3 regions of the Embleya sp. NPDC059213 genome follow, and region 2 is predicted to be linked to each of the others. Evidence: riboswitches for the same ligand, from Rfam matches in the RefSeq annotation. Region 2 holds a riboswitch; each other region holds the start of a gene.
The links. Region 2 has a riboswitch for cyclic di-AMP ahead of ACFXMF_RS31530 (NlpC/P60 family protein). Riboswitches for the same ligand answer to the same signal wherever they lie in the genome.
Positions count from the first base shown of each region.

Region 1: another riboswitch for cyclic di-AMP. It lies ahead of ACFXMF_RS44735 (NlpC/P60 family protein); the one in region 2 lies ahead of ACFXMF_RS31530 (NlpC/P60 family protein).
Region 3: another riboswitch for cyclic di-AMP. It lies ahead of ACFXMF_RS23070 (NlpC/P60 family protein); the one in region 2 lies ahead of ACFXMF_RS31530 (NlpC/P60 family protein).

Region 1 covers NZ_JBHZAV010000275.1:3,057-5,314, reverse strand. The annotation lists gene ACFXMF_RS44735 (NlpC/P60 family protein) at 1-1,053, opposite strand, end outside; cyclic di-AMP (ydaO/yuaA leader) riboswitch at 1,063-1,206, opposite strand; gene ACFXMF_RS44730 (hypothetical protein) at 1,544-1,900, shown strand; gene ACFXMF_RS44725 (PIG-L deacetylase family protein) at 1,919-2,258, opposite strand, start outside.
Region 2 covers NZ_JBHZAV010000108.1:29,689-31,946, reverse strand. The annotation lists gene ACFXMF_RS31530 (NlpC/P60 family protein) at 224-1,207, opposite strand; cyclic di-AMP (ydaO/yuaA leader) riboswitch at 1,214-1,408, opposite strand; gene ACFXMF_RS31525 (TIGR04222 domain-containing membrane protein) at 1,827-2,258, shown strand, end outside.
Region 3 covers NZ_JBHZAV010000062.1:27,227-29,484, forward strand. The annotation lists gene ACFXMF_RS23065 (DUF3320 domain-containing protein) at 1-471, opposite strand, end outside; cyclic di-AMP (ydaO/yuaA leader) riboswitch at 1,017-1,160, shown strand; gene ACFXMF_RS23070 (NlpC/P60 family protein) at 1,170-2,258, shown strand, end outside.

The sequences.
Region 1 (2,258 bases), on a different contig from region 2:
GTCGAGCGGGGCCTTGGTCACGGTCTTGCCCGGTCGCGGGGCGTGCACGATCTGGCCGTTGCCGATGTACATGCCCACGTGCCGGTTGTCCGAGTAGAAGAAGACCAGGTCGCCCGGTTGCAGGGCGCTCTTGGCGATCCGCGGACCGTCGTTGATCTGGGTCCAGGTGGTGCGGGTGAGCGAGACGTTCGCGGCCTTCCAGGACGCCTGGGTCAGGCCCGAGCAGTCGTACGAGCCGGGGCCCTCGGCGCCGGAGACGTACGGCTTGCCGATCTGCGCCAACGCGAAGTTGATCGCGGCCTGGGCCCGGCCGGAGGCCGGGATGTTGGTCGCCGGCGGCGTTTCCTTGTCCTTGTCCCGCGAGCTGCGGTCGTTGCTCCGCGAGGTGGAGTCGTTCGCGTGCTCGTCCGAGTCCAGGACGTCCTTCTTCTGCTGCTCGGTGAGCGTGTTCAGAAGTCGGTTCGCCTCGGCCAGCTTGGCCTGGATGTCGGTCTTGTTCTTGTTCAGCTCGGTGCGCAGCTTCTCCAGATCGGCGAGCTGCGCGGACGCCTCGGTGCGGTCCTGCTGGAGGACGCGGGCCTGCGCCGCGATCTGCTTCAGCTTGGCGGCCTGCTGGCCGTCGAGCTGGGACATCATCTGCGACTTCTGCAGGTAGCCCTCGGGGTCGCCGCTGAGCGCGAGCGAGAGCGACGGGGGCAGGCCGCCGGTGCGGTACTGGTTGGCCGCCAGGACACCGATCTGGTCGCGCAGGGCGTTCAGCGCGGTCTGTTCCTCGGTGATCCGGGCCTGCGTCTGGTTCGCGGTGCCCTGCTGCTTGGTGATCTGCTCCTCGACGCCGTTGGCGGCGTCGGTGGCCTTGACCACGTCGCTGTGCAGTTGGTTGACGCGATCCTTGGTCTGCTGGAACGTCTGCGCGGGATCCGCGCTCGCGGTGCCGGCGAAGGTCATCACGCCGGTCATGGTCGCCGCGGCCGTGACGACGGTCGCTGCGGTACGCACGGCGGTGCGCGGCTTGGGCTTGCGGTGCTGCCCGGGTCGACGTTGGGACGCCACTGGTGGCGGGTCTCCTTCCTCGGCCGCCTACCGGGTTAGCTGACGGGTTCGGGCGGAAGAAGGCGCCCTACGGTGCCGGAGCACCGATTCACCCCAGGGACTGCGAGGGTCCCCGGTTCCGGCTTCGCATCGCGATGACGGCGGTTGCCCGACATCACCGAAAGACGTCCCCGAATTCGGCGGAGGCGATCGTGCCGACCGGGTGGCCGACGTCGAGTCCGATCGCCTGTCGGAGAACACTAGTCACAGCCGTGTCACGACCATCACCATTGGCCCCTGCATTGCCAAAACTTTACCAATCCCGCCGTTTCCTTCTCCGCGTATCACGGGAAAAGCGCCCGGATTCCCGAAAGTCGATCTTGAGTCGATTTGGCGAATATTGCCGGCATATGACCCGCCGATGATCATCGACCGGCCGCCGGCTAAGCTGCGGCGGCAACTGCAGCGGCGTCCCGGATGCCGCGCGACGGTCGACGAGGAGTTGTACGACGTGGACGTTCTGCGGCAGATCCTGCTGATCCTGCACATCGTGGGCATCGCGTCCCTGCTCGGCGGCTTCCTCACCCAGATGTCCGCGCTGCGCGCCGGCGACGGGCGGATCGTGCCCGCGATGACGCACGGCGCGCTGACCATGCTGGTCACCGGCCTGGCGCTGGTCGGCGTGGTCCAGGCGGGTCTGGACAAGGACGTGGACAACGCCAAGATCGGCACCAAGCTGGTGATCCTGCTGGCCATCCTGCTGCTGGTCTGGGGCAATCGCGCCGCGGACCGGGTGTCCTCGAAGGTGCTCGGCGCGATCGGCCTGTTGACCGTGGCGAACATCGCCATCGCGGTCATGTGGACCTGAGGCCCGGGCCGCCCCGCCCTACCGGGTGTCCACCACCCGGAACACCTCGGCCATCAGCCCCGCCCCCAGCCCGAAGCGCTCGGCGTTGCCGGTGAGCATCCCGGCGACCTGCTCGCGCAGCCCGGACAGGTGACTCGTCTGACTCGCGTGCGACAACAGCGCCGCCATCTTGCGTTCGAACACCGCGCTCACCTCGACCGCGTGATCCGGTGCCGGCGTCGGCGACAACCACGTCTCCGACACGGTCCACTCCTTCAGCCCCTCCACCTCCAGCAGCTCGGGGTGCGCGAACGGATTCCGGGCGTCCGGATAGATCGCCCGCATCGCCGCCTCGCCCGCCTCCAGATGATCCGGATGA
Region 2 (2,258 bases):
GGAGCGCTTGGCTCGGGCGGTGGGCTTGGGGTTGGACGGTGGTCGGGTCGATGGGTTTTGTTCGGGTCGGAGGGGCGGATCGGGCTTGTGGGGCCGGTTCGGGTGTGGTTCAGGTGTCTGGGGTGGGACACGTGTGGCGCCGTGCGCCTCGGTGGTGGTCGAGGGGCACGGCGCCGGTGTGTTGCCGGGGCGTGACGGCGAGGCGTCGGCCTCGGCGGGTCGATCAAGAAGGACGCGTGGCGCCCGCGATCGGCATGGTGTTGATCGAGGAGATCTCGACCGGCTTGCGCGAGTTCGCGGCGTGCACCATCTTGCCGTCGCCGATGTAGATGCCGACGTGGCTGATGCCCGAGTAGAAGAACACCAGGTCGCCGGGCTGCAGGTTGGCGATCGACACGTGCGGGTCGGCGGCGAACTGGTCGTTGGTCACGCGCGGCAGCGAGATGCCGGCCGACTTGTACGCGGCCTGGACCAGACCCGAGCAGTCGTAGGCGTTCGGGCCGGTGGCGCCGTACACGTACGGCTTGCCGATCTGCGCCTTGGCGAAGGCCACGGCCTGGGCGGCCTTGCTGCTCGACGCGGTGGACGAGCCGCCACTCGGCGCCTGGTTGCCCTTCGAGCCGCCGGTGGCGGGCTTGGCGGGGGTCTTGGCGGCGGGCTTGACCGACACGTCGGCGGACGGCTTGCTCGCCGGCTTGGGGGTGGTCTTGCCGGGCGTGACGCCGGTCTTCGGCTGCACCTTGATGCTCGGCTGGGCCGGCGCGGCGGCCTTGGAGAGCACGGGGGCCGAGCCGGTCAGCCGGAGGGTCTGGCCGATCCGGATCAGGTCCGGGCCGGACAGGAGCACATCGCGGTTGATCTCGTACAGGCTCTGCCAGCCGCCGGTGACCTGGTTGGTCTGGGCGAGCCCGAACAGCGTGTCGCCGGCCTTGACCACGTAGCCGGCCTTGTCGGCGGGCGCGGCGGTCTCCGGCGCGGCGGGTGCGGCCTGGACCGGGGCGGCCTCGACCGCGGCGGTCGGGACCGCCGACAGCACGGCGGAGGCGCCGGAGGGGGCCTGCTCGGAGGTGGAGGGGGCCTGCGCGTGGGCCGTACCGGCAGTGGCGACCGGGATCACGACACCCATGCCGGCGATGCCCACCGCCGCTACGAAGCGGCGGACGTTGGTGGGTCGAGCGGCGCGATGACGAGCGTTTGCGGACAGCATGAAATGGGGTCCTCTCCTGTCGCCTACGAGGTGAGCTGTCGGATTCGGACTGGAGCAGCCCGGTCGCGCAGCACGCGACTTCACCCCTAGCCGTCACCGGAACGATCCCGGCCACGGCGATTCACCTGGTTCCCCCGCTCCCGTCGGATTCTTCGATGTAGACCTCCCGCTGCCGGCGACGGGATTCGGCGTACCGGCGACAGGGTTCACCCGAAAGGTGAATCGGCGAGAAAGGTAGGCAATACGGATGCCGGATCACAACCGAAACGCCGAGTTTGCCTCCGGTGTAAAGGCGGAATAAGTGCGACATCTCGGCCGGCCCACCGGTCGATGCACCACTCATGACGAGGGGATATCTCGGAGAGTGGCGTGATCATTCGGTCACGGAAAATAATCGAGATTCATGCCGGGGTGCGGAAAATGAATTACCACCCGAAGTCGGCTAAGTAATTTATGTCCGTTTTATCCATGCGGCCTACATCACATTTCGGCCGGTTCGCGAAGCAAGGTGCGAGGGGGTTCCACCGGACGCGCCGGCGACGAGGCGGCACCGTGGTGCGCACGGGCGCGGCGCCGCGCCGCCGATCGCGAATACCGGGGGTGTGGGCATGATCGCGCAGTGCGCGAGGGCATCGCCGCGGGAACGGCGCGGGGGTCGACGAACGGGCAGGCCGGCCGGGACCCGACCCACTGGTCCCTCCCGGCGGGCCAGGCCCGGTGGTACCTGCTCGTGTCCGCGGCCTGCCTCGGCTGGTTCGTGGTTGCCTGGCTGCTCCGGTTCGGGCGGGCGTACCGGTTGCGCAGGCGCGCGGCGCCGGCCACCGCCGAGCGCGTTCTCGACTTCCGGGAGATCGCGCTGGTCGCCGGCGGTTCGACCCGGTTCGCCCGGGTCGCGCTCGTGGCGATGCACCACCGTCGGCGGGCGGTGATCGGTGCGGATCGTCGGATCGGCCTGCTCGCACCCGAGCCGGACGACCCGGTCGAGCGCACCGTCTTCGACGCGGTGGGCGCGGCCCGAACCGCCCTGATCGGGCCGATCGTGGACGCGGTC
Region 3 (2,258 bases), on a different contig from region 2:
CAACATGCCGACGCCCAGCCAGAGCACCCACAAGCCGTAGTCGATGTACATCTGACCCGACTTCTGCCGCAGTTGGTAGAGCGACGCGTCCAGCCCCGCCTGCGTGTTCTTCCGGGTCACCAGGCCGTCGGCACGACCGGTGCGGCCCGCCTCCGAACCCAGGTCGTACGCGAGGAAGGTCTCGGTGCCCGGTTCGGCCTCCTCCGCCTCCGTGCCTGCCTCGACCCGTCCGTCGGACTCGACGGGAGCGAACGGCCAGCCGCGAGCGAATCCGGCCAACACGGCGGCGGCGTCCGGCGCGACGACCTCCAGAGTGGCGATGCGGGTGTGCCGGAAGTTCAACAGCCGGTTCCGCCCGCCCAGGTCGAGCAGCGAGTCCCGCCAACCGCCCAGGACGCCCCTCAATCGCGCGAGCGCCGCGTCGTCCCCACTGCCAGGCTGCGCAACTCCGGCCGTTCGCGAACTCTGCATGCAGACGTACCTCCGAAGCGGATACGCACAGGAGGCACCCCACCTCGGCCCCCCGGCCGCAGTAAGTATTCAGTGCCGGCAGTCCGACGCACCAGTCACCCGAACAGCCGTCCCCATAAGGCCCATCGGACGATCGACGACTCCGAAACACCCACACCGTGAACCGCGTTCGCGGCGCGTGGCTTCGGCTTTATCGCGCACCGCCGCGGCCCCGAAGCCGACGCGACAACCCCTGCGGCCCACAGCTCTGCGGACGACCAATTTCTCACGTTCGGTGACATCGATGGAGTTGGGCCGGCGGCTGATCCACGCCGCCAATCATTGCCAAATCGGTCCAAGATCGATTTTCGGGCATCCACGCGCTTTTCCCGTAATAAGCGGAGAATGAAACGGAAGTCTTGGTAAAGTTTTGGCAATGCAGAGGCTCCCGGTGCCGACCGTGACACCCCTGTGACTATCGTTCTGCGATAAGGCGATCGGTTCGACGTCGGCCATCCCGGTCGACACGATCGCCTCCGCCGAATTCGGGGACGAGTTTTGGTGACGGTGAGTGATCGCCGTCGTTGCGACGCGAAGCCGGAACCGGGGACCCTCGCAGTCCCTGGGGTGAATCGGTGCCTCGGCACCGTAGGGCGTCTTCTTCCGCCCGAACCCGTCAGCTAACCCGGTAGGCGGCCGAGGAAGGAGACCCGCCACCAGTGGCGACCCAACGTCGATCCGGGCAGCACCGCAAGCCCAAGCCGCGCACCGCCGTGCGTACCGCAGCGACCGTCGTCACGGCCGCGGCGACGATGACCGGCGTGATGACCTTCGCCGGCACCGCGAGCGCCGACCCCGCGCAGTCGTTCCAGCAGACCAAGGATCGCGTCAACCAACTGCACAGCGAAGTGATCAAGGCCACCGAAGCCGCCAACGGCGTCGACGAGCAGATCACCAAGCAGCAGGGCACGGCGAGCCGGACCCAGGCCCGGATCACCGAGGAACAGGCCGCGCTCAACACCCTGCGCGACCAGATCGGTGTCCTGGCGGCCAACCAGTACCGCACCGGCGGCCTGCCCCCGTCGCTCTCGCTCGCGCTCAGCGGCGACCCCGAGGGCTACCTGCAGAAGTCGCAGATGATGTCCCAGCTCGACGGCCAGCAGGCCGCCAAGCTGAAGCAGATCGCGGCGCAGGCCCGCGTCCTCCAGCAGGACCGCACCGAGGCCACCGCCCAGCTCTCCGCGCTGGAAAAGCTGCGCACCGAGCTGAACACGCACAAGAACGAGATCCAGACCAAGCTCGCCGAGGCCCAGCGGCTGCTGAACACGCTGGACAAGAAGCAGCAGGACGAGATCCTCAACTCGAACGAGCACAAGAACGACACCGGTGCGCGAAGCGACGCCGACCGCAGCTCGCGGGACAAGCCGGACTCGCCGCCGCCGGCGACCAACATCCCGGCCTCCGGCCGGGCCCAGGCCGCGATCAACTTCGCGCTGGCGCAGATCGGCAAGCCGTACGCGCCCCGGGGCGTGGGTCCCGGCTCGTACGACTGCTCGGGGCTGACCCAGGCGTCCTGGAGGGCGGCGAACGTCTCGCTCAGCCGCACCACCTGGACCCAGGTCAACGACGGTCCCAGGATCGCCAAGAGCGCCCTCCAGCCGGGCGACCTGGTGTTCTACTTCTCGGACAACTCGCACGTGGGCATGTACATCGGCAACGGCCAGATCGTGCACGCCCCGCGACCGGGCAAGAACGTAACCAAGGCCCCGCTCGACTCGATGCCCTTCTACGCGGCCATTCGCCCCAGC